Regions from separate parts of the Jejuibacter calystegiae genome, predicted to be linked through region 1. Evidence: riboswitches for the same ligand, from Rfam matches in the RefSeq annotation. Region 1 holds a riboswitch; each other region holds the start of a gene.
What was found. Region 1 has a riboswitch for thiamine pyrophosphate ahead of thiB (thiamine ABC transporter substrate binding subunit). Riboswitches for the same ligand answer to the same signal wherever they lie in the genome.
Positions count from the first base shown of each region.

Region 2: it holds a riboswitch for thiamine pyrophosphate, as region 1 does, so the genes downstream of both, thiM (hydroxyethylthiazole kinase) here and thiB (thiamine ABC transporter substrate binding subunit) in region 1, are expected to answer to the same signal.
Region 3: it holds a riboswitch for thiamine pyrophosphate, as region 1 does, so the genes downstream of both, thiC (phosphomethylpyrimidine synthase ThiC) here and thiB (thiamine ABC transporter substrate binding subunit) in region 1, are expected to answer to the same signal.

Region 1 covers NZ_CP040428.1:2,029,257-2,039,195, reverse strand. The annotation lists gene leuA (2-isopropylmalate synthase) at 1-132, shown strand, start outside; gene leuB (3-isopropylmalate dehydrogenase) at 135-1,226, shown strand; gene leuC (3-isopropylmalate dehydratase large subunit) at 1,230-2,630, shown strand; gene leuD (3-isopropylmalate dehydratase small subunit) at 2,643-3,248, shown strand; gene sgrR (HTH-type transcriptional regulator SgrR) at 3,482-5,140, shown strand; TPP riboswitch at 5,671-5,759, shown strand; gene thiB (thiamine ABC transporter substrate binding subunit) at 5,790-6,773, shown strand; gene thiP (thiamine/thiamine pyrophosphate ABC transporter permease ThiP) at 6,749-8,359, shown strand; gene thiQ (thiamine ABC transporter ATP-binding protein ThiQ) at 8,343-9,062, shown strand; gene FEM41_RS09400 (DedA family protein) at 9,031-9,789, opposite strand; gene araC (arabinose operon transcriptional regulator AraC) at 9,868-9,939, opposite strand, start outside.
Region 2 covers NZ_CP040428.1:4,627,047-4,636,985, forward strand. The annotation lists gene FEM41_RS21715 (ABC transporter substrate-binding protein) at 1-814, opposite strand, end outside; gene FEM41_RS21720 (mandelate racemase family protein) at 913-2,067, opposite strand; gene fbaB (class I fructose-bisphosphate aldolase) at 2,382-3,434, opposite strand; gene thiD (bifunctional hydroxymethylpyrimidine kinase/phosphomethylpyrimidine kinase) at 4,353-5,153, opposite strand; gene thiM (hydroxyethylthiazole kinase) at 5,150-5,938, opposite strand; TPP riboswitch at 5,975-6,075, opposite strand; gene hdcC (histidine-histamine antiporter) at 6,434-7,786, shown strand; gene FEM41_RS21745 (histidine decarboxylase) at 7,832-8,968, shown strand; gene FEM41_RS21750 (amino acid permease) at 9,165-9,939, shown strand, end outside.
Region 3 covers NZ_CP040428.1:1,525,824-1,535,762, reverse strand. The annotation lists gene FEM41_RS07080 (DUF1481 domain-containing protein) at 1-243, opposite strand, end outside; gene hupA (nucleoid-associated protein HU-alpha) at 263-535, opposite strand; gene FEM41_RS07070 (YjaG family protein) at 722-1,312, opposite strand; gene nfi (deoxyribonuclease V) at 1,356-2,027, opposite strand; gene hemE (uroporphyrinogen decarboxylase) at 2,037-3,101, opposite strand; gene FEM41_RS07055 (bactofilin family protein) at 3,257-3,787, opposite strand; gene FEM41_RS07050 (bactofilin family protein) at 4,173-4,886, opposite strand; gene nudC (NAD(+) diphosphatase) at 5,024-5,791, opposite strand; gene rsd (sigma D regulator) at 5,891-6,391, shown strand; TPP riboswitch at 6,451-6,559, shown strand; gene thiC (phosphomethylpyrimidine synthase ThiC) at 6,644-8,542, shown strand; gene thiE (thiamine phosphate synthase) at 8,542-9,177, shown strand; gene FEM41_RS07025 (HesA/MoeB/ThiF family protein) at 9,170-9,925, shown strand; gene thiS (sulfur carrier protein ThiS) at 9,909-9,939, shown strand, end outside.

The DNA of each region.
Region 1 (9,939 bases):
GCAACCGACATCGTAGAATCTTCCGCTCAGGCCATGGTTAACGTGCTGAACAATATCTGGCGCGCTGCCGAAGTGGAAAAAGAATTACAACGCAAAGCTCAGACTAAAAAACAGAATCAGGAAACCGTGTGAACATGTCCAGAAACACCCATATTGCAGTATTACCGGGCGATGGGATCGGCCCGGAAGTGATGGCCCAGGCGCTGAAAGTACTGGATGCGGTACGCAAGCGCTTCGATATGCGTATTACCACCAGTGAATACGACGTGGGTGGTATCGCCATCGATCGTCACGGAACCCCGCTGCCGACCGCTACCGTGGAAGGCTGTGAACAGGCGGATGCCGTACTGTTCGGGTCGGTCGGCGGCCCTAAATGGGAACACCTGCCCCCGAACGAACAGCCTGAGCGCGGCGCGCTGCTGCCGCTGCGTAAACACTTTAAGCTGTTCAGCAACCTGCGCCCGGCCCGCCTGTGGCAGGGGTTGGAAAGTTTCTGTCCGCTGCGGGCCGACATTGCAGAACGCGGCTTTGACATTCTGTGCGTCCGTGAACTGACCGGCGGTATCTACTTTGGTCAGCCGAAAGGGCGTGAAGGCAGCGGCATGTATGAAAAAGCGTTCGACACCGAGGTGTATCACCGCTTCGAGATCGAACGCATCGCCCGCATCGCCTTTGAATCGGCACGCAAGCGTCGCCACAAGGTGACCTCCATTGATAAAGCCAATGTGCTGCAAAGCTCGGTGATGTGGCGTGAAATCGTTAGCGAAATCGGCAAACAGTATCCCGATGTCGAGCTGAGCCATATGTACATCGACAACGCCACCATGCAGATGATTAAGGATCCGTCTCAGTTCGACGTGGTGCTGTGCTCAAACCTGTTTGGCGACATTCTTTCCGACGAATGCGCCATGATCACCGGCTCGATGGGCATGCTGCCCTCCGCCAGCCTGAACGAGCAGGGCTTTGGTCTTTATGAGCCCGCGGGCGGCTCTGCGCCGGACATCGCAGGCAAAAATATCGCCAATCCCATCGCCCAGATCCTGTCGCTGGCGCTACTGCTGCGCTACAGCCTGGATGCCGGTGAAGCCGCTGAGGCTATCGAACGCGCCGCCAATCGCGCACTGGAAGAAGGTATCCGCACCAGCGATCTGGCCCAGGGCGGTCAGGCAGTCAGTACCGATGAGATGGGCGATATCATCGCCCGCTATGTGGCAGAAGGGGTATAAATCATGGCCAAAACCTTATATCAGAAGCTGTTTGACGCCCACGTCGTGCGCGAAGCGCCGAACGAAACGCCGCTGATCTATATCGATCGTCATCTGGTGCATGAGGTTACCTCTCCCCAGGCCTTCGACGGCCTGCGGGCCCACAACCGCAAAGTGCGTAGGCCTGAAAAAACCTTCGCCACTATGGATCACAACGTCTCTACCGAGACTAAAGACATCAACGCTTCGGGCGAGATGGCGCGTATTCAGATGCAGGCGCTGATTAAGAACTGCGATGAATTCAGCGTAGAGCTGTACGATCTGAACCATCCCTGGCAGGGGATCGTTCACGTTATGGGGCCCGAGCAGGGCATCACCCTGCCCGGCATGACCATTGTCTGCGGCGACTCCCACACCGCCACCCATGGCGCTTTCGGCGCCCTGGCTTTCGGTATCGGTACCTCGGAAGTCGAGCACGTGCTGGCGACCCAAACCCTGAAGCAGGGTCGGGCCAAAACCATGAAGATCGAAGTCACCGGCAAGGCCGCGCCTGGTATCACCGCGAAAGATATTGTACTGGCCATTATCGGCAAGACCGGTAGTGCGGGCGGCACCGGCCACGTGGTTGAATTCTGCGGTCCAGCCATTGAAGCACTGAGCATGGAAGGGCGAATGACCCTGTGCAACATGGCGATCGAAATGGGCGCCAAAGCAGGTCTGGTCGCGCCGGATGAAACGACCTTTAACTATGTGAAAGGCCGCCGCCACGCGCCGAAAGACTCAGAATGGGACGAAGCCGTCGCATACTGGAAGACCCTGAAGAGCGATGAAGGCGCGGTCTTCGATACCGTCGTCACACTGAACGCCGAAGAGATTGCCCCGCAGGTCACCTGGGGAACTAACCCGGGTCAGGTGATTTCCGTCACCGATGCGGTGCCGAATCCGGCCTCGTTCGCCGATCCGGTAGAGCGCGCCTCCGCCGAGAAAGCGCTGGCCTATATGGGGCTGCAGCCGGGTGTTCCGCTGACCGATGTCGCTATCGACAAGGTCTTTATCGGCTCCTGCACCAACTCACGTATCGAGGATCTGCGTGCCGCCGCCGCCATCGCTAAAGGGCGCAAGGTCGCACCAGGCGTGCTGGCGATGGTGGTTCCTGGCTCCGGCCCGGTTAAGGCTCAGGCCGAAGAAGAAGGACTGGATAAGATCTTCCTCGAGGCCGGTTTTGAATGGCGCCTGCCAGGCTGTTCCATGTGCCTTGCAATGAACAACGATCGTCTGAATCCTGGTGAACGTTGCGCATCCACCAGCAACCGTAACTTCGAAGGGCGTCAGGGACGCGGCGGACGCACCCATCTGGTGAGCCCGGCGATGGCTGCCGCTGCCGCTATCACCGGCCGTTTCGCCGATATTCGCGACATTAAATAAAGGAGGCACACCATGGCAGAGAAATTTATCCAACATACCGGCCTGGTCGCCCCACTGGACGCCGCAAACGTCGATACCGATGCGATCATCCCGAAGCAGTTTCTGCAGAAGGTGACCCGTACCGGCTTTGGCGCCCATCTGTTTAACGACTGGCGTTTTCTGGACGATAAAGGCGAGCAGCCCAATCCGGAATTTGTGCTGAACTATCCGCAGTATCAGGGGGCTTCAATCCTGCTGGCACGTGAAAACTTTGGCTGCGGATCATCCCGTGAACATGCTCCCTGGGCCCTGACCGACTACGGCTTTAAGGTGGTAATTGCACCGAGCTTCGCCGACATTTTTTACGGCAACAGCTTTAATAACCAACTGCTGCCGGTCACCCTGAATGAACAGCAGGTAGATGAACTGTTCCAACTGGTTCAAAGCCAGCCGGGCATTAAGTTCACGGTAGATCTGGAAGGTGAAAAGGTTATCGCCGGTGATAAAGAGTATCCCTTCACTATCGACACCTTCCGCCGCCACTGCATGATGAATGGCCTGGACAGCATTGGCCTGACGCTGCAGCACGAAGAGGCTATCTCGACCTGGGAACAGAGGCAGCCCGCCTTCGCCCGTTAATCGACAGCCCCTCCGCCCGGAGGGGTTTTTATTTGCGAATTCCGCCCATAAAAAAGCCGACGGTAACAAACCGTCGGCCGGTGATATTCGCACCAATACTCAGTCACACATGATGTCTGCTACGCCGCATCGTCTGCAAATTCGTCAACGCGCCTCGCTTTCATCTGACACCATTATTCGCCTAATATAGGGAAACTAAAATTGATGACTTTCTGTCATGGAGTTCCCCTTTTATGCCTTCCTCTCGCCTGCAACAACAGTTTATCCGCCTGTGGCAGTGCTGCGACGGCAAATCCCAGGAGACCACGCTCAACGATCTTGCCCGGATGCTGAGCTGTTCACGCCGCCATATGCGCACCCTGCTTAACGCCATGCAAGAGAAAGGGTGGCTCACCTGGCAGGCGGAAGCCGGCCGGGGAAGGCGCTCCCGACTCACCTTTATCTACACCGGGCTGACGCTCCAGCAGCAGCGGGCCGAAGATCTACTGGAACAGGATCGCATCGAACAACTGCTTCAACTGGTGGGCGATCGTCAGACGGTACGCCAGATGATCGTCTCCCATCTGGGCCGCAGTTTCCGCCAGGGGCGCCATATTTTACGGGTGCTCTACTATCGCCCGCTGTTAAATCTTCTGCCCGGAACCGCACTGCGCCGTTCAGAAAGCCACGTGGTGCGGCAAATTTTTAGCGGCCTGACGCGCATAAATGAGGAAAACGGGGAAGCCGAAGCGGATATCGCCCACCACTGGCAACAACTTTCGCCGCTGCACTGGCGTTTCTACCTGCGTCCCGGCATTCATTTTCATCACGGCCGCGAACTGGATATGCAGGACGTTATCGACACGCTGCAACGCATCAATCCCACACCGCTTTACGCTCATATTGTGGGTATCGACTCCCCTACCGCCTGGACGCTCGATATCCACCTTAACCAGCCCGATCGCTGGCTCCCCTGGCTGATGGGCAATTCCGCCGCCATGGTACTGCCCAGGGAATGGCGCAAGATGCCAGACTTCGCCCGCCAGCCGGTGGGAAGCGGCCCCTATGCGGTAGAGCGCAATACCAATAACCAGCTGAAAATCCATGCCTTCGATGACTATTTCGGTTACCGGGCGCTCATCGACGAAGTGAATTTCTGGGTATTGCCGGAAATTAGCGAGGATCTCAGCTGCGGAGTACAGCTGGAAGGCAGCGGCGACAGCGAAAAAGCAGTGGAGAGCCGACTGGAAGAGGGGTGCTACTATATTTTGTTCGACGCCCGCTCGGCACTCGGTTGTCGCGATGACATTAAACTCTGGCTGAACCATATTCTCTCGCCTGTCAGTCTCATTTACCGGGCCGGTGAACAATATCAGCGTTACTGGTTCCCGGCCTGGGGGCTGCTACCACGCTGGCACCACGCCCAACCGCCAGAGGTCGTCGAGAAACCGGCTGACCTTGATACTCTCACCCTGACCTTCTACCGCGACCATGCCGAACATCAGATTCTGGGCGGTATTATTCACCAGTTGCTGGCCGAATGCGGAGTGAGTTTGATCGTTAAAGAGGTGGACTACGACCAGTGGCATAAAGGAGACGATATCAGCGATATCTGGCTGAACAGCGCCAATTTTACCCTGCCGCTGGAGTTTTCACTGTTTGCCCATCTGTACGAAGTACCGCTGCTCCAGCGCTGCATTCCCGGCGACTGGCATGAAGATGCGCGCCGCTGGCGGGCTGGCGAACTGGATCTGGCCGAATGGTGCCGCCAGCGCCTTGCCAGCCTTGAGATCCAGCCGCTTATTCACCACTGGCTGATGCTCCAGGGCCAGCGCAGTATGCGTGGTCTGCGGATGAACACCCTGGGCTGGTTCGACTTTAAATCCGCCTGGTTCGCGCCGCCGGATGCTTAAGTTTTCGGGCACAAAAAAACCGCCATGGCGGCGGTTTTTTTGTGCTGGTCAGGTAAGCGGCCCTTCCAACAGGGTTGTGTGTCCAGTGTTACGCAAGCACACCCAAGTTTTTGCATACTGTGCCGCTTTTTCGCTAAAGTCAAGTATCTGTTCGAGGCTTTGAGATGTACCATTCAGTCGGGCCTTTTCACCGTCTTAAGCAAGCGGGCGCCGGACCTGGAAAAGGATGTCCAATGGCCGTATACGCAAGCACACCCAAGGTGCTTGCACTCACGGCGATATTTCCGGCGGTGACGTCGTGAAGCGGTCTATAGTCAGGACCGCACAATGAAACGGTACTTTTGTATTGTCATCGTTGTTTCTGGTGCACTGCTGTCATCCGGAAATGGGGGATGGAATATCTCCCATAACGCATTTTCAGTGACGATTGTCGTACCAGGCAGGTAAGCCCGGTAGCCGCCCCGTAAGGGGCGGTTTCCTTAATCCCCCACGCGCCTTTCGCTACTCCCGTTAACTCATTACAATGTGGGCCATTCTCAACGGGGTGCCACGAGCTGAGAGATACCCGTCGAACCTGATCCGGATAACACCGGCGGAGGGATTTGAGGCCACGCCCAAAATCCTTTGCCACCCAATACTGGAGTGCAAAGTGCTGAACAAACTGCCTGTGCTGCTGACGCTGGTCGCCCTGCCCGCCTTCGCGGGTCCGCAGCTCACCGTCTATACCTATGACTCTTTCGCCGCCGACTGGGGCCCGGGCCCTGCCATTAAAAAGGCCTTCGAGGCCGACTGCGACTGCCAGCTTAAATTTGTCGCGCTGGAAGACGGCGTCGCCCTGCTAAACCGCCTGCGAATGGAAGGGAAAAACAGCAAAGCGGATGTGGTGCTGGGGCTGGATAACAACCTGCTGGAGGCGGCAACCCAAAGTGGCCTGTTCGCCAAAAGCGACGTGGATACCCGTCACCTGACTCTGCCGGGCGGCTGGCAAAACGAGACCTTCGTCCCTTATGACTACGGCTGGTTCGCTTTCGTATACGATAAAAACCGCCTGAAGAATCCCCCTAAGAGCCTGAAAGAACTGGTGGAAAACGACAGGAAATGGCGCGTTATCTATCAGGATCCCCGAACCAGTACCCCCGGACTGGGCATGCTGCTGTGGATGAAGCAGGTCTATGGCGACCAGGCCCCCGAAGCCTGGCAGAAGCTGGCCAGTAAGACAGTGACCGTGACCCGGGGATGGAGCGAATCCTGGGGGCTGTTTCTGAAAGGTGAAGGGGATCTGGTACTCAGCTACACCACCTCTCCGGCCTATTCACTTATTGAAGAGCACAAAGATAACTACGCCGCCGCCGACTTTAGCGAAGGCCACTATATGCAGGTAGAGGTCGCAGCCCGTTTGAAAAGCAGCAAACAGCCGGAGCTGGCCCAAAAGTTTATGCAGTTTGTAGTATCAAAGGAATTCCAGCAGACCATTCCCACCGGCAACTGGATGTATCCGGTAAGCCAGGTCGCTCTGCCTGAAGGCTTTAACAGCCTGACCCGACCTCAAAAGACGTTACAGTTTACCCCCCAACAGGTCGCCCAGCAGCGCGCCGCCTGGATCGGTGAATGGCAGCGCGCCCTCAGCCGCTAATTCCCGGCTGGCTGTGGCCTGGCCTGCTCGCCGCTGGATTGATGCTCGGCGTGGCGCTGGCCGCCTTTGGCGCCCTGTGGTTCAGCGCACCGGGCATCGCGCCCCGTACCCTGCTCCAGGACAGCTATCTGTGGCACGTGGTGCGCTTTTCCTTCTGGCAGGCGTTCCTTTCCGCATTGTTCTCGGTGCTCCCGGCCATTCCCCTGGCCCGGGCGCTGTGGCGCCGCCGCTTTCCCGGGCGCCAGCTCCTGCTGCGGCTTTGTGCCATGACCCTGGTGCTGCCGGTGCTGGTCGCGGTTTTCGGCCTGCTTTCCGTTTATGGCCGCCAGGGCTGGCTGGCCGAACTCTGCCAGTGGCTGGGCATCGACTGGACGTTTTCGCCCTATGGCCTGCAGGGGATCCTGCTGGCGCACCTCTTTTTTAATTTGCCGATGGCTACCCGCCTGCTGCTCCAGTCGCTGGAGAGTATTCCCGGCGAACAGCGCAGGCTTGCCGCTCAGTTAGGGATACGCGGCTGGTCGCTGTTCCGTCTGGTGGAATGGCCCTGGCTGCGACGTCAAATTTTCCCCACCGCCGCCCTGATTTTTATGCTGTGCTTCGCAAGCTTCGCCACCGTGCTGGCGCTGGGCGGCGGCCCAAAAGCCACTACCATCGAACTGGCCATCTACCAGGCCCTTAGCTATGACTACGATCCCGCCCGGGCGGCATTACTGGCGCTTATTCAGCTATTCTGCTGCCTGGCGCTCATGCTGCTGGCCCAGCGTTTTAGCAAAGCGATTCCCAGTGGAGCCACCATGGCGACGGGCTGGCGCCCCCCCGACAGCACCCTGCTCTCTCGCGGGCTGGATTCGCTGCTGATCGTACTCCTCCTGCTGTTGATGCTGCCGCCTCTGCTGGCGATTGTGGTGGATGGCCTGCGCGGCGACCTGCCGCGTCTGCTCCAGCAGAGCGCGCTATGGCAGGCAGTCTGGACTTCACTGCGAATAGCCATCGCCGCTGGTCTTCTTTGTGTCGTACTGACCCTGATGCTGCTCTGGAGCTCCCGCGAGCTAAGGCTACGTAAGCAGCCGCTGGCGGGCCAGGCGCTGGAGCTGAGCGGCATGCTGATCCTCGCTATACCAGGCATCGTGCTGGCAACCGGCTTCTTCCTGCTGCTTAACGCCACCGTTGGTCTGCCGGAATCAGCGGATGCTATCGTTATCTTCACCAATGCGCTGATGGCCATTCCTTACGCCCTCAAAGTGCTGGAAAATCCCATGCGCGATCTGGCTGAGCGCTACGGTCCGCTGTGTCAGGGGCTGGGCATCCGCGGTATTCACCGTCTGAGGATTATCGAGCTACGGGCCCTGAAGCGCCCTCTTGGCCAGGCGCTGGCCTTCGCCTGCGTTCTGTCGATTGGCGATTTTGGCGTAGTGGCGCTGTTCGGCAATGAGGATTTCCGCACACTGCCTTTTTATCTCTACCAGCAGATCGGCGCTTACCGTAGCGATGATGGCGCAGTCACCGCGCTACTGCTCCTGCTGCTCTGTCTGACGCTGTTCACTCTGATGGAAAAATTACCGGGGCGCCATGCTGACACTGACTGATGTAACCTGGCTGTATCATCACCTGCCCATGCGCTTTAGCCTGCAGGTCGCCCGCGGCGAGCGCCTGGCGATACTCGGCCCCAGCGGCGCAGGAAAAAGCACGCTTCTGAATCTGATTGCCGGTTTTCTGACGCCGGGCAGCGGCCGCATTGTTCTTGACGGCGCCGATCATACCCATACGGCGCCCGACCAGCGACCAGTCTCGATGCTGTTTCAGGAGCACAATCTGTTCCCGCACCTCAGCGTACGCCAGAACATCGGCCTGGGACTGAATCCCGGCCTGCGGCTGAATGCGCAGCAGCGCAAAGAGGTGGAGAGCATCGCCGCTCAGATGGCGATAGGTGAGCTACTGGAAAGGCGCCCTGGCGAGCTTTCCGGCGGCCAGCGCCAGCGGGCGGCCCTGGCGCGCTGTCTTATCCGACAGCAGCCTCTGTTGCTGCTGGATGAGCCGTTTTCCGCCCTCGATCCGGCTCTGCGCCAGGAGATGCTCGCCCTGCTGGATGAAATCTGCCGCAGCCGACAGCTCACCCTGCTGATGGTATCGCACAGTCTGGAAGATGCCGCGCAGATAGCGCCTCGCAGCCTGGTGGTGGTGGATGGCCGCATCTACTGGGACGGCGATACGGCGCAGTTATTAAGCGGCGAGGCCAGCGCCTCGCGCACGCTTGGCATCAGAGCCCCAACACCTTACCCAGGATCCTGAGATAAACCGGCATCAGCGGGTGGAGCGCCACCCGCAACGTCACGGCGATCGCCGCTGCCGCGCAAAGCGGCGCCAGCCACAACAGTCGGCCACGCGGCAGATACGCCGTTAGCTTATCCTTCGCCGCCTTACCGCTACGCCACAAGCGCCAGCACAGCCACCCCGCCAGCCACAGCAGCAGCGCCGCCGCCAGCAGCCACCATTTAAAGGCGCCGCTTTCCATTCCGGCGGGGATATCAATGGCCGCGCCGGCCAGAATGCCGGGCAGGAAGTAGAATGGCGGCCAGAGCACGCAGCCAATGATATTGGGGCTGATAAACTTGCGTACCGGCAGCTCCAGCATACCGGCCACCATTGGCACCAGCGGCCGCGTCGGCCCAATAAAACGCCCCAGCAGAATGGTGAACATGCTGTGCTGGTGCAGGGCGTGCTCAGTTTTATCCAGCCATGACTTCTGCTTTTTCAGAAATGACCAGCGGTGCAACGGCCCCCGGAAGCGCCAGCCCAGCCAGTACGAGATCCAGTCCGCCAGCAGGCAGCCAACGGTTCCCACCAGCCATGCGGAGTAGAAATTCACCTGCCCACTACCGATCAGCGCCCCCAGCGCGGCCATTACCACAGTGCCGGGCATAATCAGCCCCACCAGCGCCAGTGATTCAAGAAAAGCGACCAACCAGACGGCGATCAGGGAGTAGTGGGTAACGAAGTGTTGCAGAAAATCTTCCATAGCGTGTCCGGTTGAAGGCGCAGTCGCTCGATTCTCCTGATGAGGCCGTCGGGCGTCAAGCTGCCCGACGTAACCGGTTCAAACATGGTTTAACGACTCATCGCGATTAAGCTGCTCGCAACCGGCCCGAAACTCGCTGGGACTGGCCCC
Region 2 (9,939 bases), 2.6 Mb from region 1:
GGGTGCCGCGCCGCACGCCGTCTACGGTGACCGCCGGATCGTCGCGCAGCGCCCGCACGTCAGCCACCGCCATATTGCTGGCGATATCAATATCCCCTTTAGCAATCATCAGACGCAGGGTCTGGGATTCCTGAAAATGGCGGAAAATCACCCGGGCGAGCTTCGGCTCACCGCGCCAGTAGTGGGGATTGCGTACCATCGTCAGCCGATCTTTGGCCTGCCAGACCTCCAGCGAGAAAGGCCCGGATCCGGCGGCGTGGGTGGTCAGCCAGCGATTGCCCCAGTCGCCGTTTTGGGCATGGGCCTGCACCGTTTTACTGTCGAGCACCACCACATTGCCTAACGCCGCCAGCGAGTAGATCACCAGTTGCGGATCGCCGGGCTGCGGCAGGGTAATTTCCACGGTCCAGGGATCCGGCGCCCGCACGTGGCTGTCAACGTTATCCCGGGTAAAGCCGTAGGATTTCCACACCGAAGCCTGAGCCAGATTCAGGTGCAGTACGCGGCGCATTGACCAGACCGCGTCTTCCGCCGTCAGCAGATTGCCGGAATGAAAGGTCACACCGCGCCGCAGGTGAAAGCGAATGCTGTCGCCCTGGGGGCTAATCTGCCACGACTCCGCCAGCGCCGGGCGCACGTTGCTCAGCCGTTTGGGATCCAGTTCCACCAGCGGATCGTAGAGGTTAACCATCATGCCCACCGCCTCGTTACCGGTCATCGCGGCCGGATCCAGGGTGAGCAGATTATTCATATTCATGCCGATAATAAGCTGGTCCGACGGCGTTTTCGCAAGCGTCGGAGCGGCCCCCAGCATGAGCAGGAACGTGAGCAGCCACGCCCCCCATCGCGAGCCTGTTGTCATCATAGAGATACCGAAGGTCAGAGGTATTTTTTACCGCGCAGCGCGGCGTTTTAGTATTGGCTTACGGTATGCGCTTCTACCCAGGCGAAGTTGATATCTTCCCCCAGGCCGGGTCGTTCGGGCAGGTGAACCATGCCGTCGCTGTCCATGGGATCGACCAGACTATTGAGGTAAGCCGCAGGCTGGTCATAGTCGAGGAACGGATGCAGCAGGCCGCGCTCGTACCAGCGACAGTTACGGATGGCCCCCACCACCGCAAGGCTGGCAGCGCCGTTGCCGTGCACCTCGCAGTCCATACCGAAAGCCTCGGCCAGACTCGCCACCTTCATACAGGGCCCGATGCCCCCTACCCCGTTGGCGCCAGCACGCAGAATGTCGCAGGCTCCGGCCTGCACCCAGTCGGCGCGGCTGTGGTGCTTACCGCCCAGGCTTTCAGGGCCGATAACGTCGATATTCAGGTTACTGGCAAGCCAGGCGTAGGAGGCCATGCTCGCCTCTTCCATCGGCTCTTCAAACCATGCGAAGCCGAGCTTTTCCAGCTCCCGACCAATCCACAGCGCTTCGCTGCGGCTGTACCAGTGGTAGCCATCCAGCATCAGCGCAATATCCGGGCCGACCGCTTCACGCACCGCGGCACAGGCTTTAACGTCCATCTGAGGATTGGGCGCAAACGACACCGGCGGCATCCAGGTATGGAGCTTAATGGCCTTATAGCCGCGGGCCACCAGGGTTTCGGCAAACCGGCCGTACTCCTCAGGCGTAGAGAGCCCGCCCGGCAAATCGTCGCCGCACATGGTGCTGCCATAGGCCGGCACCCGGTCTCGGTAACCGCCCAGCAGCTTCCAGACCGGCATATTGAGCTTACGGCCCGCCAGATCCCACAGCGCCTGTTCCACAAACGAGAGCGCCCGCTCGGTAAGCTGATGGGCGCTACCGCGCTGCCAGTGGGACAGCGCCTGCCACAGTTGTTCACGCCGGAAGGGATCCTGCCCCACCAGCACCGGACAGAAAAAAGTTTCCACCACATAGGGACGCACCACCTCCGGCGGCGCCAGGGTATAACCGCAGGTTCCGTCATCGGCAGTGATGGTAAGCAGCGCCATTTTCGCCTGGCTCTCTTCCCCGGGATGGGAATGACCGGCGCTGTCGGAACAGCGACGAGTGGGATACGTAAAGACAGAGACATTAATAGATTCAATTTTCACAGGGGTATGGGTCCTTAATCGGGATCGTTCAGGGCGTCTGCGCGCCATTCGCTACCGCAACTGCTAACCACTACGGAGGGAGTTGTTAATCTAAAACAGTGTTTCGATATTCAAGTTAGGTGGATTTTTCACCGCCTGCCTCGGACAAAAGCGCGTAAATACGCACCGTTTTTTGGACGTCTGCCCAGGGTAGCGTGATGCTTTTCACAGAGTGTTAATAAAATGTGACAGCCGTCGATACCCGAATGGCCGCATAATCAGAAGGGAGAAAAGGGGAAATGGCGCACCGCCAGGAACCGCAGCGCGCCAGAACATCAGGCGATGTTGATCTTAGTATCCAGGTAAACATCCTGTACGGCGTTGATCAGCTTCACGCCGTCGGCCATCGATTTCTTAAAGGCCTTACGTCCCAGAATAAGCCCCATACCACCCGCACGCTTGTTAATCACTGCCGTGCGTACCGCATCGGACAGATCGTTTTCGCCACCCGCGGCGCCACCGGAGTTAATCAGCCCGGCACGGCCCATATAGCAGTTCGCCAACTGGTAACGCACCAGATCGATGGGGTTATCGGTAGTCAGTTTGCTGTAGACCCGTTCGTCGGTGTAACCGAAGTTAACTGCCTGATAGCCGCCGTTATTTTCCGCCATCTTCTGCTTCACAATATCGGCGCCGATGGTGGCCGCCAGGTGGTTGGCCTGGCCGGTCAGGTCGGCGCTAACGTGATAATCCACCCCATCTTTTTTGAAGGCAGGGTTACGCAGATAGGCCCAGAGTACGGTCACCATACCCAGCTCGTGGGCGCGTTCAAAGGCTGCGGAGATCTCTTCAATCTGGCGGCGCGACTCCTCAGAGCCGAAGTAAATGGTCGCCCCCACGGCAACCGCCCCCATATTGAACGCCTGCTCGACGCTGGCATACAGGGTCTGGTCATACTGGGTGGGATAGCTCAGGGTTTCGTTGTGATTCAGCTTCACCAGGAAAGGAATGCGGTGAGCATAGCAACGCGCCACCGAAGCCAGCACGCCGTAAGTAGAAGCCACACAGTTGCAGCCCGCTTCAATCGCCAGTTCAACAATGTTTTTCGGATCGAAATAGAGGGGGTTTGCGGCGAACGAAGCCCCTGCCGAATGTTCCACGCCCTGGTCCACCGGCAGGATGGACAGATAGCCGGTACCCGCCAGGCGGCCGGTATTGTACAGGGTTTGCATATTACGAAGGACCGCCGGTGGACGGTTGTTATCCACCATGACCCGATCGACATAATCGTCGCCCGGCAGGTAGAGATTATCCGCCGGAATGGTCATACAACGGTGCTGGAGCAGTGTGTCAGCATCTTTGCCAAGTAACTGCGCAATATCAGTCATAATTCACTCCCGTAACGGCAGCGGGTGCTTCCCGCCGCACCAGTTAAATCCTGACCCGCCTGAAAAGCGGGCGCATTAAGTCTGGTTGGTTACGGTACGTTTTGCCAGAAGTCGCCGTATTTTCAGTTAATTCCGCTGTCACGCTTCACTGCCAGTGGTGGTAATGGCTGATGCGTTTCATTAGTCGGGGGAAATTAAGGTGTAGCGCGGATTCGGGTAAGCATTCACAAACGAATGGAATATGTAAATGTCGGAGAAGGTTCCGTTCACTTTATGTGACTGCTTCTCTGTTGATTCACAGCCGGTGAACGGGGAAGGTAGAAGGTTACAGACAGCGACAGTCTCCGACCTAAAAATCGCCGCAGCGTTCACGGCCGCCAGGGTCACCCCGACAGGGATGTCGGGGTGAGGGCGTGCGGCACACGGACGTGCCGTCACGCCCGACCCGTCCGGCGGACGGGAAAAGCGGAGGGGACCCGAAGGGCGATTTTTACGTCGGAAAGCCAGGGGTGGTCAGGGGGAGTGGCGTTTGAAGTCCCCCTGACCCGTTCACCGGTGCCGGTATTCACATAAGCAAACTCACCTTAAAGTGAACGGAACCTTCGCCAGCGTGACATATTCCACCTGAACACAGCACCACCGTAATAATATTTCCCGTCAATGAAACAACACTGAAACCCCATTAAATATTGCGAACCAGATTCATAGAACAGAAATACAACACGCCACTGTGATTTATTACAGGGTAAAATAACAGCAGCCAGTATTTTGTTAAGGAAGGTGCATAACAACAAGAAAGGTGATTAATACAGTCGCGACCCGCCAGTGTTGAAGCACTGACAGGCCGCTAACCACAACCAACTGAAAATGAGTGGATAGCACACCATTCAATAATCCTGTGATTATATAATCACAAAATCACCACCACGCATGAAAGTGATGCACCGGCCCATGCCCGTGCCCCACCTCCAGGCTATCGGCAGCCGCCAGCGCCTGAGTCAGCCAGGCCTTGGCTTCCACCACGGTCTGGCCCCAGTCATCGTAACGCGGCCGCAGCGCCGCCAGCGCCGACGAAAGCGTACAGCCGGTACCGTGAGTGTTTTTCGTCTGCACCCTGGGCGCAGTAAAACGCCGGGCGCCATCGCGGGTAAACAGCCAGTCCGGGCTTTCGGCATCGTCCAGATGGCCGCCCTTCATCAGTACCGCCTCGCAGCCCAGCGCCATCAGCGCTTCCCCCTGCTGATGCATCTCACGCTCGCTGGTAGCCATCGGCGCTTCCAGCAGCGCTGCCGCCTCTGGCAGATTAGGGGTGATTAACGATACTCGCGGCAGCAGATGTTCGCGCATCACTGAGACCGCCGATGGCGACAGCAGCGGATCGCCGCTTTTAGCCAGCATCACGGTATCCAGCACCACGGTGTGCGGCTGCCAGTACGCCAGGCGTTCCGCTACCGCTTCAACGATATCGGTTTCCGCCAGCATGCCGATCTTCACCGTATCGATGCGCAGATCGCTGAACACCGAATCGAGCTGCGCCGCCACAAAATCCGGCTCGATACGATAGACCGACTGCACGCCGCAGGTATTCTGGGCCACCAGCGCGGTTATCACACTGGCGCCATAGGCGCCCAACGCAGAAAAAGCTTTCAGGTCCGCCTGGATACCTGCACCCCCGCTGGGGTCGGTACCGGCAATGGTCAGAGCATTAATCCGTTTCATACCAGCGCCTCCGCATCCAGTTGCCATAGCGCATCCAGAAACTGCGGGACAAAACTCCCCGGTCCCTGACTGCGGGTAACCGCCATTTCCCCGGCGCGGGCCATTATCCGGCAACCGGCGGCGACATTTTCCAGCCTCTCCCCCGGCAGAGCGCAGCAGGCCGCTACCACCGCGGAAAGCGCACAGCCGGTTCCAACCACCCGGGTCAGCATAATATCGCCGCCGGGCACCTCCAGAGTGCGTTCGCCGTCGGTGATGTAATCTATCTCGCCGGTCACCGCCACTACCGCGCCTCTCTCACGGGCCAGATGGCGGGCCGCAGGCAACGCGACCCGGGCACTGTCGGTGCTGTCGACGCCGCGTCCCCCGCCCTGACCCCCGGCCAGCGCCAGAATTTCCGATCCGTTGCCGCGAATTGCGGCAGGCTGAAGCGCCAGTACCTCCCGGGCGAAGTCGCTACGCAGCGTCAGCCCCCCCACAGCCACCGGGTCGAGCACCCACGGGCGCTGCGCCTCACGGGCGCTGTCGATGGCGGCGCGCATGGCACGAGCACGTTCGCGAGTCAGGGTTCCGACGTTGACCAGGAGTGCGCTGGCGATAGCGCTAAACTGTGCCGCCTCTTGCTCATCTACCACCATGGCAGGCGAGGCGCCAAGGGCCAGCAAAACGTTAGCGGTAAAGGTCTGTACCACATCGTTGGTCATACAGTGAACCAACGGCGAAGTGGTACGAAGGTGATGCAGCGTCTGCAAGACAGCGTCGCTGCACAGTGGATCAGATTGCATGGTGAACTCCCGCCCGGCGCGAAGAAGAGGGATACCGGTACGGGCATCTGACTTCCCTACGCCGGCACTATCCGGATCAGGTCAACGGGTCTTTCTCAGCCCCGCATCCAGTCGGCGGAGCACCCCGAGTCATTTGATTTTAAAGGAATTAGTTTTCTTTAATTCCTTTAATCAGCCGCCATGATAAAAGGTAACAATGGCGCTGTAAACGCATTTGTGGCCACAGAAATCACCAATTATTCAGACCGATTCTCCGGTTTAGCCTGAGAATAAGCGCTGGCTCTTCAGGCAGCCGTTCCTGTTCAAAAAAATGGGGACGGAGTCAATATCCAAATCATTGTTCAAATAAGCAGCAATTTGCGCATCGTTATTGTATGCCAGCCAGGCGAAAAGTGATCATTGTCAAAATTTACCCCCCTTCCCATCCTAGAATCGGCAGAAAAGCACTGGTTATAACGCTTATTTCATGTCTGTTTCTCAATAAGGAAAAATGTTATGGGATCGGTTAGCTCAGGCTCAGCTCATAAAATGGGAGTGGTCGCCCTTACGCTGGTTACCGCCTCAAATATGATGGGCTCCGGCGTATTTATGTTGCCCACCAACCTTGCCGGCGTTGGTTATATCTCGCTGTGGGGTTGGGTGCTCACTATTGTCGGTGTTATCGCTCTGGCGCTGGTATTCGCCAAAACCAGTTTAATTACGCCGCGCACCGGCGGGATTGTCGCTTATGCCAGCGATGCATTTGGTCCATTTATTGGTTTTCAAACCACCGTCTGCTACTGGATTAGCGCCTGGGTGGGCAATGTGGCCCTGCTGGTCGCCGGGGTGGGATATTTAAGTTATTTCTTTCCAGAATTAAAAAATCCGATGTACAGCAGTATTGCCGCCATCGTTATTTTGTGGGCCTTTGTCGTACTGGCAAGCTTCGGCGCCAGAACTGCCAGCCGCGCCCAGTCATTTACCGCAAGCTGTATGCTGCTGGTGGTGCTGGGCGTCGGCGCCGTAGGCTGGTTCTGGTTTGATCCGCATATGTTTACCGAAGTGTATAACGGCACAGGCCGCAGCGACAGCTCGGCGATTATCTCTGCCGCATCCATTGCGCTGTGGGGGTTCCTGGGCGTTGAATCGGCTGTGGTTTCTACCGGCCAGGTGGACAATCCGGAAAAGACCGTGCCCAAAGCGACGGTGTACGGACTGTTGATTGCCTCGGTCTGCTATGTGGGCAGTTGCTCGGTGATTATGGGCCTGGTGCCGCACAGCGAGCTGGTTAACTCCGCCGCGCCCTTTGCCGACGCCGCGCGCTATATGTTCGGCAAGACCGCCGGCAACATCGCTTCAGCGCTCAGTATTATCGCCTGCTTCGGCTCGATCTCCGGCTGGCTGATCCTGCAGTCTGAAGGCCCCCGCGCCGGTGCCCAGCAGGGCCTGTTCCCGCAGTTCTTCGCCGACACCAATAAGCGTGACGTGCCAATGAAGAGCCTGATTTTCACCGGTGTACTGATGAGCCTGGTGTTAATGATGACCGCCTCCCCTAACCTGGCGAAACAGTTTGAAGTGGTGATTCTGATGTCGGTCTTCGCTTCGCTGCTGCCCTATATGTACGCCCTGATTTCCCTGCCGATCATTATGGTCTCGAAGAAATTAAATCGCGGTCGCAGCTTTATGTTTTATTGCGTGATGGTGGTTATCGGCATGATTTACAGCATCTTTGCCCTGTTGGGCTCCGGCACAGACTCCATGTTCTGGGGCGTGGTGATGATGATGGTAACCATTCCCCTGTTCTGCTTCGTGGCCGCTGGCCGCAGTAAGAAAGGCGAAAGAGTGCTTTATCTGGATAAGAAAGTCTGAACGTCAGTTCGTCATTAAACGTTATGCTTGAAAAGGAGAAATAAAATGACACTATCCATCGCAGATCAGAATAAACTCGATGCGTTTTGGTCATATTGTGTTAAGAACCAGTATTTCAATATTGGTTACCCGGAATCCGCCGATTTCGATTACACCATTCTGGAAAGATTTATGCGTTTTTCCATTAATAACTGTGGCGACTGGGCGGAATATTGTAACTACCTGCTGAACTCTTTCGAATTTGAAAAAGAAGTGATGGAATATTTTGCCCAGCTGTTCAAAATTCCGTTTGAGGAAAGCTGGGGCTACGTGACCAACGGCGGCACCGAAGGCAATATGTTCGGCTGTTATCTGGGTCGCGAACTGTTCCCGGATGGCACCCTGTACTATTCCAAAGATACCCACTATTCGGTCGCCAAGATCGTTAAGCTGCTGCGCATTAAGTCGCGGGTGGTGGAATCCCAGCCTAACGGCGAGATGGACTACGACGATCTGATGCATAAAATCGCCGCCGACGGCGAGCGGCATCCGATTATTTTCGCCAATATTGGCACTACGGTGCGTGGCGCAGTCGATAATATCGCTATCATCCAGCAGCGCCTGAAGGAAGCGGGCATCGCCCGGGAAGACTACTATCTGCACGCTGATGCAGCGCTGAGCGGCATGATTCTGCCCTTCGTTGACGAACCCCAGCCCTTTACTTTTGCCGACGGCATCGACTCTATCGGCGTTTCCGGCCATAAGATGATCGGCTGCCCCATTCCCTGCGGGATCGTCGTGGCGCGGCGTAAAAACGTCGATTTAATCAGCGTTGAAATCGACTATATATCAGCCCACGACAAAACCATCACCGGCTCCCGTAACGGCCATACCCCGCTGATGATGTGGGAGGCGGTCCGCAGCCACACCCTCGCCGACTGGCAGCGCCGTATTCGCCACTGCCTTGACATCGCGCAGTACGCGGTCGATCGCTTCCAGGCCGCAGGCGTTAACGCCTGGCGTAATAAGAACTCCATTACCGTGGTCTTCCCCTGCCCGTCAGAAGCGGTATGGAAAAAACACTGCCTGGCGACATCGGGCGACGTCGCTCACCTGATCGCTTCCGGACACCACCTGGATACCAGCAAGGTAGACGCTCTGATCGACGATGTTATCGCCGATCTCAACGCCCGTGCGGCGTAAAAAAGGGTGGTGATTCCTCACCACCCTTCACGCAAACGCGCCACTGGCACCAGAGCCAACCGTTACCAGTGGCGCATCCGGCTCGCTACGAGCCCCGTTCACGCTAAACGCTTTACCCGGGTAAAGCAACATCTGCGAGAGCGGCGTTCGCAACCTGCCAGTCCTTTCACCTCACTGCGTCGGGACAAAAAATGATATGGATGAAAACCGCTCAACTTCGCACCGCATGGGGCTGCTGGCGCTGACTGTCATGACGGCGTCCAATATGATGGGTAGCGGCGTCTTTATGCTGCCCACCACCCTTGGGCAAATCGGTTCGGTCTCAGTATGGGGATGGGCGCTGACCTTCCTGGTCATCCTCTGCCTGGCGCTCATCTTTAACAAGATGAACGCCCTCTTCCCACATAATGGCGGCATTATCGCCAGCATTCATTACTGTTTTGGCCCTTTTATCGGCCTGCAAATGACGCTGTTTTACTGGCTGGCTACCTGGGTCGGCAACTGCGCTCTGCTGCTGGCAGGCGTGGGTTATCTCTCTTTCTTTTTCCCCGTTTTGCTCCACCCGCTTTACGGCGCGCTGGCCTGTATCGCCCTGCTGTGGCTGGCGGTACTGCTGGGGCTGCGCGGCGCAAAGCTGGTAGGCAAAGCGCAACTTATTACCGGCGGCTGCATGGTCGCGGCGATTCTCAGCATCGGTTTACTGGGCTGGCGCCACTTCGATCTCCACATCTATCGGGCCGCCTGGAATCTGAGCGGCCAGTCGGACGGCCATGCCATCATTAATGCGGCGGTGATTTCTCTGTGGGGCTTTCTGGGGGTGGAATCTGCTTCAGTTTCCCGCAGCCAGGTGGAAAAACCGGATCGCACGGTGCCGCTGGCGACCCTGTGCGGGCTGGCCATTACCGGTCTGTGCTATGCCAGCTCCACTAACGTGATTATGGGAATTCTGCCCCACGCAACGCTTACGGCAT
Region 3 (9,939 bases), 500 kb from region 1:
TTCGCTGGTTGCGGTCTTATCGTGCGACCAGGGGCTGAAGGCAGTAAACAGATGGATATCGCCGTTGGCGTCATCTTTGCGCCAGATGCGTACCACGCCGTCGTTGTCGACATAGCCGCTGGCGGTGAAAGGAGGTGGCGCGGAAGCGCTGCAGGCCGTGAGCAGCAACAGTGCCGACAGGGCCATGAGCGGCTGCCTGACAGACAAAAGGGGCGTAAACGCCCCCCTGCTAAAACTGTTCACTGCCACGCGACGCGTCGTCTTATTTGACTGCGTCTTTCAGTGCTTTACCAGATACGAACGCCGGTACGTTAGCGGCGGCGATCTTGATCTCTTTACCGGTCTGCGGGTTGCGGCCAGTACGCTCAGCGCGGTGGTTCACTTTGAAGGTACCGAAACCAACCAGTTGTACAGCATCGCCTTCTTTCAGAGACTCGGTAATTGCAGCCAGAGTAGATTCCAGAGCAGCTTTTGCTTGCGCTTTAGACAGGTCAGCCTTGTCCGCAATTACATCAATCAGTTGAGTCTTGTTCATAAGTTATCCTTACAATGTGTTTATCGCTTGCTAAGCATCGAGTGCGACGGAAATGCCATAACAGCACTCTCCTGCATACACGCACCGATAGCCACTTTTTTTCGCCCCACAAATGTAGACCAGACGGGGGGCTAATTGGAAGCCTTCAGGCACGACAAAACAGGCAGTAAATCACGTTTTATTGTCTCATTGCTGCAAATTTATACCGATATTGCTGCTACCGGCCTCCCGAAGGTCGGCACGTAGCCCTTTTATCAGCTCAATGTCGCGCTCTTCGCAGGCGGCCAAAAGTCGGAATATTTCCCACTGAATATCCCATTCCTCTTCCACTGCCGGGTTGTCCTTCAGCTCTTCATCGCTCATTTCGCGACCAGCCTGGGTCATTTCCAGCATCGCTACCGTAGTGATAGAAGTCTTACTCACCTCGATAGCATGCTCAAGCGTTTCACCACTCAGCCGCGAATGCAAGAGTTCACTGAGCGCCACGCAGGCATCGATGGCCGGATAAACGCCATAAATATCGTAATCATCGGCATCCGGAATCGCGGCTTCCAGCTTTTCGAGCTGGCTGTCAAAGTTCACTTTGGCGTCTTTGACGGTCAGCGTTTCCCAGACCAGATCAAGAATCCTACGGTAGAGCTGCGACTCGCCAAAACCGGTCTGCTGGCAAAACATGGCGTAATTGGGGTACATCCGCTCACAGAGCGACGCCATAAAGGTGACGTGCTGCCAGCTTTCCAGCTTCTCCAGCCGCAGATGGATGGGGTTCTGTAACATCTCGGGTTCTCATTAATCGTCAACTTGCGGCAGTTTACCCGAATCAGCGGTTATTTTCCTGCCAACGCGTGAATGCCAGGCGCCCGGAGGCTACCGCATCGGCCCAGCGCGTCGGCTCCGGCAGACGGTAGCCCGCCATGCAGCGCTGTACCCACGCCAGCGCGCTGTCGGCGCTGACCCGGTGGCCGGTGGAGATAAACAGCGGGTTACAGCGCTTCTTGCTACGCCACACCCAGCCCAGTTGCTCTCCTTTATCCATCAGCGGCGCCGTGGCGCCTGGCGCATCGGAGAGCCCCTCATACTGACCGCACAGCCGCTTTTTCGCCACGCCGATGGTCGGCACATCCACCAACAGGCCAAAGTGGCTGGCCACCCCCACACGGCGCGGATGCGAGATACCATGACCATCCACGAACAGCAGGTCCGGCGGCTGTGAGAGCTGCTCCCAGGCCGCCAGCAGCGCCGGATACTCACGGAACGACAGAAAGCCGGGGATGTAAGGCATGGTCGTCGCAATACGCGCCACGCGATACTCCACCAGCTCCAGAGAGGGATATTTCAGCAGTACCATGGCCGCTCGCGTCACTTCACCGCCCTGCTCGAACCCAACATCCGCGCCGCCGATCAGACGGGGAGGGTCGACATCCAGACGATCGGCACGAGAAACCGATGAAGCCAGTTCCAGCTGTTTAGCGCGAAGCGATGCGAGATCCATAGCCACTCCTTACTGGTGATACTGTCCGGAAAGGCGGTGTACCGCCTCGACAAAGGCACCAGCGTGTTCCGGTGGCACATCCTGATGAATGCCGTGCCCCAGGTTAAAGACGTGCCCTTCTCCGTTACCGAATCCTGCAAGGATGTCGGCAACCTCCTGCTCAATGCGCTCCGCAGAGCCATAGAGAATGGAAGGATCCATATTCCCCTGTAGCGCGACCTTATCCCCTACCCGGCGTCGGGCATCGGCGATATCCGTGCTCCAGTCCAGCCCCAGCGCATCACAGCCGGTTTGGGCCATGGCTTCCAGCCACTGGCCTCCCCCTTTGGTAAACAGCGTCACCGGCACGCGGCGGCCTTCGTTTTCACGCTGCAAACCATCGATAATCTTGTGCATGTAATTCAGGGAGAACTGCAGATAGTCACGCCCGGTCAGCGCGCCGCCCCAGGTATCGAAAATCATCACCGACTGCGCGCCCGCGCGAATCTGGGCATTGAGATACAGCGTGACACTCCGGGCCAGTTTATCCAGCAGGCGATGCAGCGCCTCGGGGTCGGCATACATCATCTTTTTGATAATGGTAAACGCCTTGCTGCTGCCGCCTTCCACCATGTAGGTAGCCAGGGTCCAGGGGCTGCCGGAAAAACCGATAAGCGGGACGCTACCCTGCAGGCCGCGACGAATGGTGCGCACGGCATCCATCACGTAGCCAAGTTCCTGCTCGGGATCCGGTACCGGCAACCTATCGACATCGGCCCGGCTACGCACCGGGTGCGAAAAGCGCGGCCCTTCTCCCGCTTCAAAATACAGACCGAGTCCCATGGCGTCCGGAACGGTCAGAATGTCGGAAAACAGAATTGCCGCGTCCAGGTCAAAGCGGCGCAACGGCTGCAGGGTAACTTCGCAGGCCAGCTCCGGATTTTTACACAGCGACATAAAGTCCCCGGCCTGCGCGCGGGTGGCTTTATATTCCGGAAGATAGCGCCCCGCCTGCCTCATCATCCATACCGGCGTTACGTCCACCGGCTGGCGCAACAACGCGCGCAGATATCGATCGTTTTTCAGTTCGGTCATCAGCGTTTTCCTTACAAGTGGTCGCCATAGGTTAACATGCATTATCGACCAAACGGATGTAGAGATGTATTCTGCAGAGTCGGAATGAAAACGGCCCCCACCGCGGTGTGTGTTGTTTTACAAAACCTACTGATTTCGTTTGTTTTTTTATCGTTTTATCGATTAAACTCGGACATAATGATATTACTTTCTTCCACCTGCTCCGAAACGGGAAATGGCGTTTTTACCTGCTCGCCGCCATCCACGTCTTCCAGCACCATTTCATCGATATGGTTAGAACCGCCGATAAAGACGCCACCACGCTCAATCGAAAGCTCATGAGCGAAAATATCACCCTCAACGCGTCCGTGCTCCATGATTACCACAATATTCGCCCGACAGCTCCCCTTCAGATAACCATTAATCGTCACTTTTCGACCCACGACATTCCCCGTGATATTGCCCTTTCCGTCCACGCGAATGCTCTTCTGGCTGCTGACATCTCCTTCAATCGTACCGTCAATAATGATATCCACCTCACTGGATACCGAGCCTCTCAGCACCACTCCCGGCGTAATGATAGTTTCCCTGACCATTTGCCCCTCTTCCGCAGGAGGACGCTCCATATTCAGGCGATTTTCACTCTTCGGGTTCGTTAACGTACTACAGGAGCCAGTTTTTGCTTCACCCTTATTAAAATTAAACATCCTGAACATACTCCTTCCTGAAAATAGTTTGTTAGCCATCAAGATCAAACAAAGGACAACCATTGCAGCAACAGAAACGGCAAGCAGCCCATTGCACGACGTGACATAACAGCCAATAGCACTCAACCAAAAAAGCCAGATACCATACAAACAGCACTGAACCACTTTCCCGGAAGAATTATTTCCCCTCTGGTCACTAAAACTCACCCTCTACGCACCCATCTTCTGAATCTCACCCTGTCAGGATCGTCCAGAAGAGAAAATACTTTAACGGGAATTCGTAAAAATAATGCAACCAACTCCATCCGCCGTATATCAGACCGTCTTTACCACCGTAACAGCACGATTCTACACTGCAATGTGAGCCAATCGGGAAAGCAATCGATTATTTCATCCAACGCCATTTTTTCGGATGACTCTCGTCAGGCAGTGAGCCCGCTGTCGGCATTGCTTTTTCAGCCACTGTATTGATTTCAATCCGCGCCATCTCCTCAATATAATGAGAGGCGCCAATAAAGATACCACCGCGCTCAACGGAAAGTTCATGGGAAAAAATATCCCCTTCCATGCGCCCGTTAGTCATTACGGTAACGGTATTTGCCCGGCAGCTACCATTCAGGTAGCCATCAAGCATCACCTTACAGCCCGTCACGTTACCGATAATGATACCATTTTCACCAATCTGTACCATCCCCAGACAACTAATGTCTCCTTCCACCGAGCCATTGATGACGATATCCGACTCACTCACGATGGCCCCCCTAAAAATCGTTCCCGGAGCAACCACACACTCTCCCGACTCTTTAGGAAAAACACTTTCTGCGGACTCCAGTGCTAATTTTCGGAGAGTCTTTGTAGCATCGACCTCCCCTGCCAGAGGCAAAGACTCCATATTCATTTCGCTCTGTTTAGAATTAAACATCCTGAACGACCTCCTTCCTGAGAATAATTTATAGACCAGCAAGAACAGACAAAGGCCAGCCATTACAGAAACAGAAATAGTAAACAATCCATCATAAGGCACCACATAACAAACAATGGCGCCAGACCAGGCCAACCAAATCCCATATAAACAACTTTGCGTTACTCTTCCGGGCATAATTCTTTTCCTTAGGCCCCCAACTCCGTATCCTACGAATACATTTCAACGCCCCGTTGTAAATTATCCTATTACCATCAAATAATCATGAAAAACTTTACAAATCAGAAAATATGTTATATCCGGGGATATTTCCCCTATCCCCCCCGACATAAAGCGACCGTATCCTCGATCAAACGTCGGGCCACTGTCCCCGGAGGCGGCAATAGCGGCAACTGGTCGTAACGATACCAGCCAGCATCGAGCAGCTCGCTGCGATCGACAACCAATTCCCCACTATCGTAATCCGCCATAAAGGCCGTCATCAGCGACTGAGGAAATGGCCAGGGTTGAGAGGAGATATAACGCAGGTTTTTAATCTGAATGCCGCTCTCTTCCATGACTTCCCGCGCCACCGCCTGCTCCAGAGTTTCCCCTACCTCAACAAACCCCGCCAGTACGGTATAAAGGCCATTTCGGTGACGATTATGTTGGGCCAACAGGATCTTGTCGCGATCGCGAATCGCCACAATAATGCAAGGGGCGATCTGCGGATAATAACGCTCCCGGCAGTTGTTACACAGCATTGCCCACTCCGTTTTACTGGGATGCATGCTGTGCCCGCAGTAACCACAAAAACGGTGGGAACGATAAAATTCTGCCAGCTGTACGGCACGTCCGGCCAGTTGAAACAGTGCAGGATCCTCATCGATCAACTGACGCACCGATCCCATATCACGCGAACGCTCCTGCACCACCAGCCAGGCGGGCTCTCCCTGCCAGCTACCAATCTGCAGCGCAGCGCAACCCACCAGCCCAAACTGCTGTGCGTGACCGTGCGGAAGTTCCCCCTGCGGCAACCATAATTTCTGTTGATGGCTGACGAACCACCAACCATAGTCTAATTTTTCTACTGTATGTTCCATAATCTCTTGCACGACCTCGGCTTCACTGGCACTCTTTTAACATTGTTTTTACATTCCAGGTTACTTAGCGTTTTAATCATATAACTCACGGAGTCAATCATGCTAAACCAACTGGAAAGACTGGCAGAGCGCGTTGGTGGTTGTAATGAGTTGATCGATCGTTTACTGCAGGATCGCAAACAGCTGTTAGTGGCTTATTACAACCTGGTTGGGATCAAACCTGGCAAAGGATCGCTCTCTGCACTGGACGAGATGGCGCTGGACGATTTCTGCCAGCGTCTGGTGGATTATCTCTCCTGCGGCCATTTCAATATTTATGAACGCATTATCCGCGAAATGGAAGAGGGAGAGCCCCGCACCTCCGCCGGGCAGCTCTGGACACAGCTGGAAGCGAATACTCAACAGATCATGGATTATTACGATTCACATCTGGAGATCGCCATCGATCATGATAACTGTCTGGAGTTCCACCAGGTGCTGTCAAAGCTTGGAGAATCTATGGCGTCTCGTTTCACGCTGGAGGATAGTCTGATCGTTCTGGCGCTGGGCGACAGCCTGGACAGTGCTAACGATTGCGGACATTTTGCCCGACCGGCTTGAGTTCCCATTCATTAACGCGTAGTTTACATAAGGCCTGCCCGATGATACGGAGCAGGCCTTTTATCTTGTCGGAGTGCCCAGTGCCATGCACGGGCTGAGACCGTTAATTCGGGATCCGCGGAACCTGATCAGGTTAAAACCTGCGAAGGGAACAAGAGTAATTTCATCTACGCGCGCACCTGCGCCCGTGCCTGTTACTCCTTCCGTCGTTCTGACAAGCCACTTCCAGTCACTAAAAAACCGGAACGAGCTATGTCTGTATCAACAAAACCTAATCGCCGTGAACAGCGCGCCGCCGCCCAGCAGTTTATCGATACTCTGGAAGGCACCAATTTTCCCAACTCCCACCGTATCTACCTGACCGGCTCCCGTCAGGACATCCGCGTTCCCATGCGCGAAATTCGGATGAGCCCAACGCTTACCGGCGGAGATAAAGCCAACCCGCAATACGAAGAGAACGAACCGGTGCCGGTCTACGATACCTCCGGCCCTTACGGCGATCCGGATATTGCGATTAACGTCCGCGAAGGGCTGGCGAAGTTGCGCCAGCCGTGGATAGACGCACGCAGCGATACCGCGCTGCTCGACGATCGCAGTTCCAGCTATACCAAAGCCCGTCTGGCGGACGATGGCCTGGACGAGCTGCGCTTTACCGGTCTGCTGCCTCCGCGCCGCGCCCTTGCCGGCAAGCGGGTCACTCAGTTGCATTACGCCCGCCAGGGCATCGTCACGCCAGAGATGGAATTTATCGCCCTGCGTGAAAATATGGGCCGCGAGCGCATCCGCGGCGAGATACTGCGCCAGCAGCATCCGGGAGAAAGCTTCGGCGCCCATCTGCCGCAGGACATCACCCCGGAATTCGTACGCGACGAAGTGGCCGCCGGGCGGGCAATTATCCCTGCAAATATTAACCACCCGGAATCCGAGCCGATGATTATCGGCCGCAATTTTCTGGTGAAAATCAACGCCAACATCGGCAACTCTGCGGTGACCTCTTCCATTGAAGAGGAGGTGGAAAAACTGGTCTGGGCCACCCGCTGGGGTGCAGATACCGTGATGGACCTTTCCACCGGCCGCTATATCCACGAAACCCGTGAATGGATCCTGCGAAACAGCCCGGTTCCTATCGGTACGGTGCCCATCTATCAGGCGCTGGAGAAAGTGAACGGCGTTGCCGAAGATCTGAACTGGGAAATGTTCCGCGATACGCTGCTGGAGCAGGCGGAACAGGGCGTCGACTACTTTACGATTCACGCGGGCGTCCTGCTACGCTATGTACCAATGACCGCCAAACGCCTGACGGGCATCGTTTCGCGCGGCGGCTCCATTATGGCCAAGTGGTGTCTGTCGCATCATCAGGAAAGCTTTCTGTACCAGCACTTCCGCGAAATCTGTGAAATCTGTGCCGCCTATGATGTTTCGCTGTCGCTGGGCGATGGCCTGCGGCCCGGTTCAATTCAGGACGCCAACGACGAAGCCCAGTTCGCCGAACTGCATACCCTGGGCGAGCTGACCAAAATCGCCAGGGAGTACGACGTCCAGGTGATGATTGAAGGCCCCGGCCATGTGCCGATGCAGATGATCCGCCGCAATATGACCGAAGAGCTGGAGCACTGCCATGAAGCGCCATTCTACACGCTGGGGCCGCTCACCACCGATATCGCGCCGGGTTACGACCACTTTACCTCCGGCATCGGCGCCGCCATGATTGGCTGGTTCGGTTGCGCCATGCTCTGCTACGTCACGCCGAAAGAGCACCTTGGTCTGCCGAATAAAGAGGACGTCCGGCAGGGGCTGATTACCTATAAGATCGCCGCGCACGCCGCCGATCTGGCCAAGGGACACCCCGGCGCTCAGATCCGCGACAACGCTATGTCCAAAGCGCGCTTCGAATTCCGCTGGGAAGATCAGTTCAACCTGGCACTCGATCCCTTTACCGCCCGCGCTTATCACGACGAAACCCTGCCCCAGGAATCCGGTAAGGTGGCGCACTTCTGTTCCATGTGCGGCCCGAAATTCTGCTCGATGAAAATCACCCAGGAAGTTCGCGACTATGCGGCACAGCAGGAGATCGCCGAAGGAATGAAAGATATGTCGAATACCTTTCGCGCCAAAGGCGGCGAGATCTATCTTCGTCAGGAGGAAGCCTAATGTACCAGCCCGATTTCCCCACCGTCCCCTTCCGCCTGGGTCTCTACCCGGTAGTGGACAGCGTTGACTGGATCGCACGCCTGCTGGAGGCGGGTGTGCGTACCATCCAGCTACGCATTAAAGATAAACAGGATGACGAGGTGGAGGCAGATATTATTGCCGCCATCGCCCTGGGACAGCGCTACAACGCCCGGCTGTTTATCAACGATTACTGGCGGCTGGCGATAAAGCATGGCGCGTACGGCGTTCATCTTGGTCAGGAGGATCTGGAGCAGACCGATCTCGATGCGATCCGCGCCGCCGGGCTACGGCTGGGCGTCTCTACCCATGACGATATGGAAATCGATGTCGCGCTGGCGGTACGTCCTTCGTACATTGCGCTGGGCCATGTCTTTCCTACCCAAACCAAGCAGATGCCATCGGCCCCCCAGGGGCTGGAGCAACTGGCTACGCATATCGCACGCCTGGGGGATACCCCCACGGTCGCTATCGGCGGCATCAGCATCGCCCGGGCGCCGGCGGTGCTGGCGACAGGTGTCGGCAGTATCGCTGTGGTCAGCGCCATCACTCAGGCCCCGGACTGGCAGGCCGCAACGGCGCAGCTACTCCAGCTGGCAGGAGCGGGTGATGAATGATACGGATTTTATGCGCTACAGCCGCCAGCTTTTGCTGGAGGACATCGGCCCGGAAGGTCAGCAAAAACTGCTGAATGCCCGGGTTTTGATCGTCGGGCTCGGCGGGCTCGGCTCACCGGCGGCGCTTTGGCTGGCCGGTGCAGGTGTCGGTTCTCTGTGGCTGGCCGATGACGACTGCGTGCACATCAGCAATCTGCAACGCCAGATTCTGTTCAGTAATGCGGATATCGACCAGCCTAAAACCCAGGCCGCACGGCGGCGCCTGCACGGAATCAACCCGAATATTCACCTGGTCACGCTGGATAAACGGCTGGAAGGCGATGCCCTGCATCAGGCCGTCGGCGAAGTCGATCTGGTGCTGGATTGCACCGACAACATGGTCAGCCGTCAGGCCATTAATGCGGCCTGCGTAGCGCTCGCTAAGCCGTTGGTCAGCGCCAGCGCCGTGGCCTTCGGCGGCCAGATGATGGTGCTGACGCCCCCCTGGCTACACGGCTGCTACCGCTGCCTGTGGCCCGACGATAGCGAACCACAGCGCAACTGCCGTACCGCGGGCGTGCTGGGGCCGGTGGTCGGCATTATGGGCGGACTTCAGGCGCTGGAGGCCATCAAGCTGCTGTGCGACCTGCCGGTACGCGACGACTGTCTGCACCTGTTCGATGCCCGCTCTCTACAGTGGCGTACCCTGGCACGTCAGCAGAGCCAGAGCTGCCCGGTTTGCGGAGGTGTCAGTGCGCATTCAGTTTAATGACGAACCCGTCA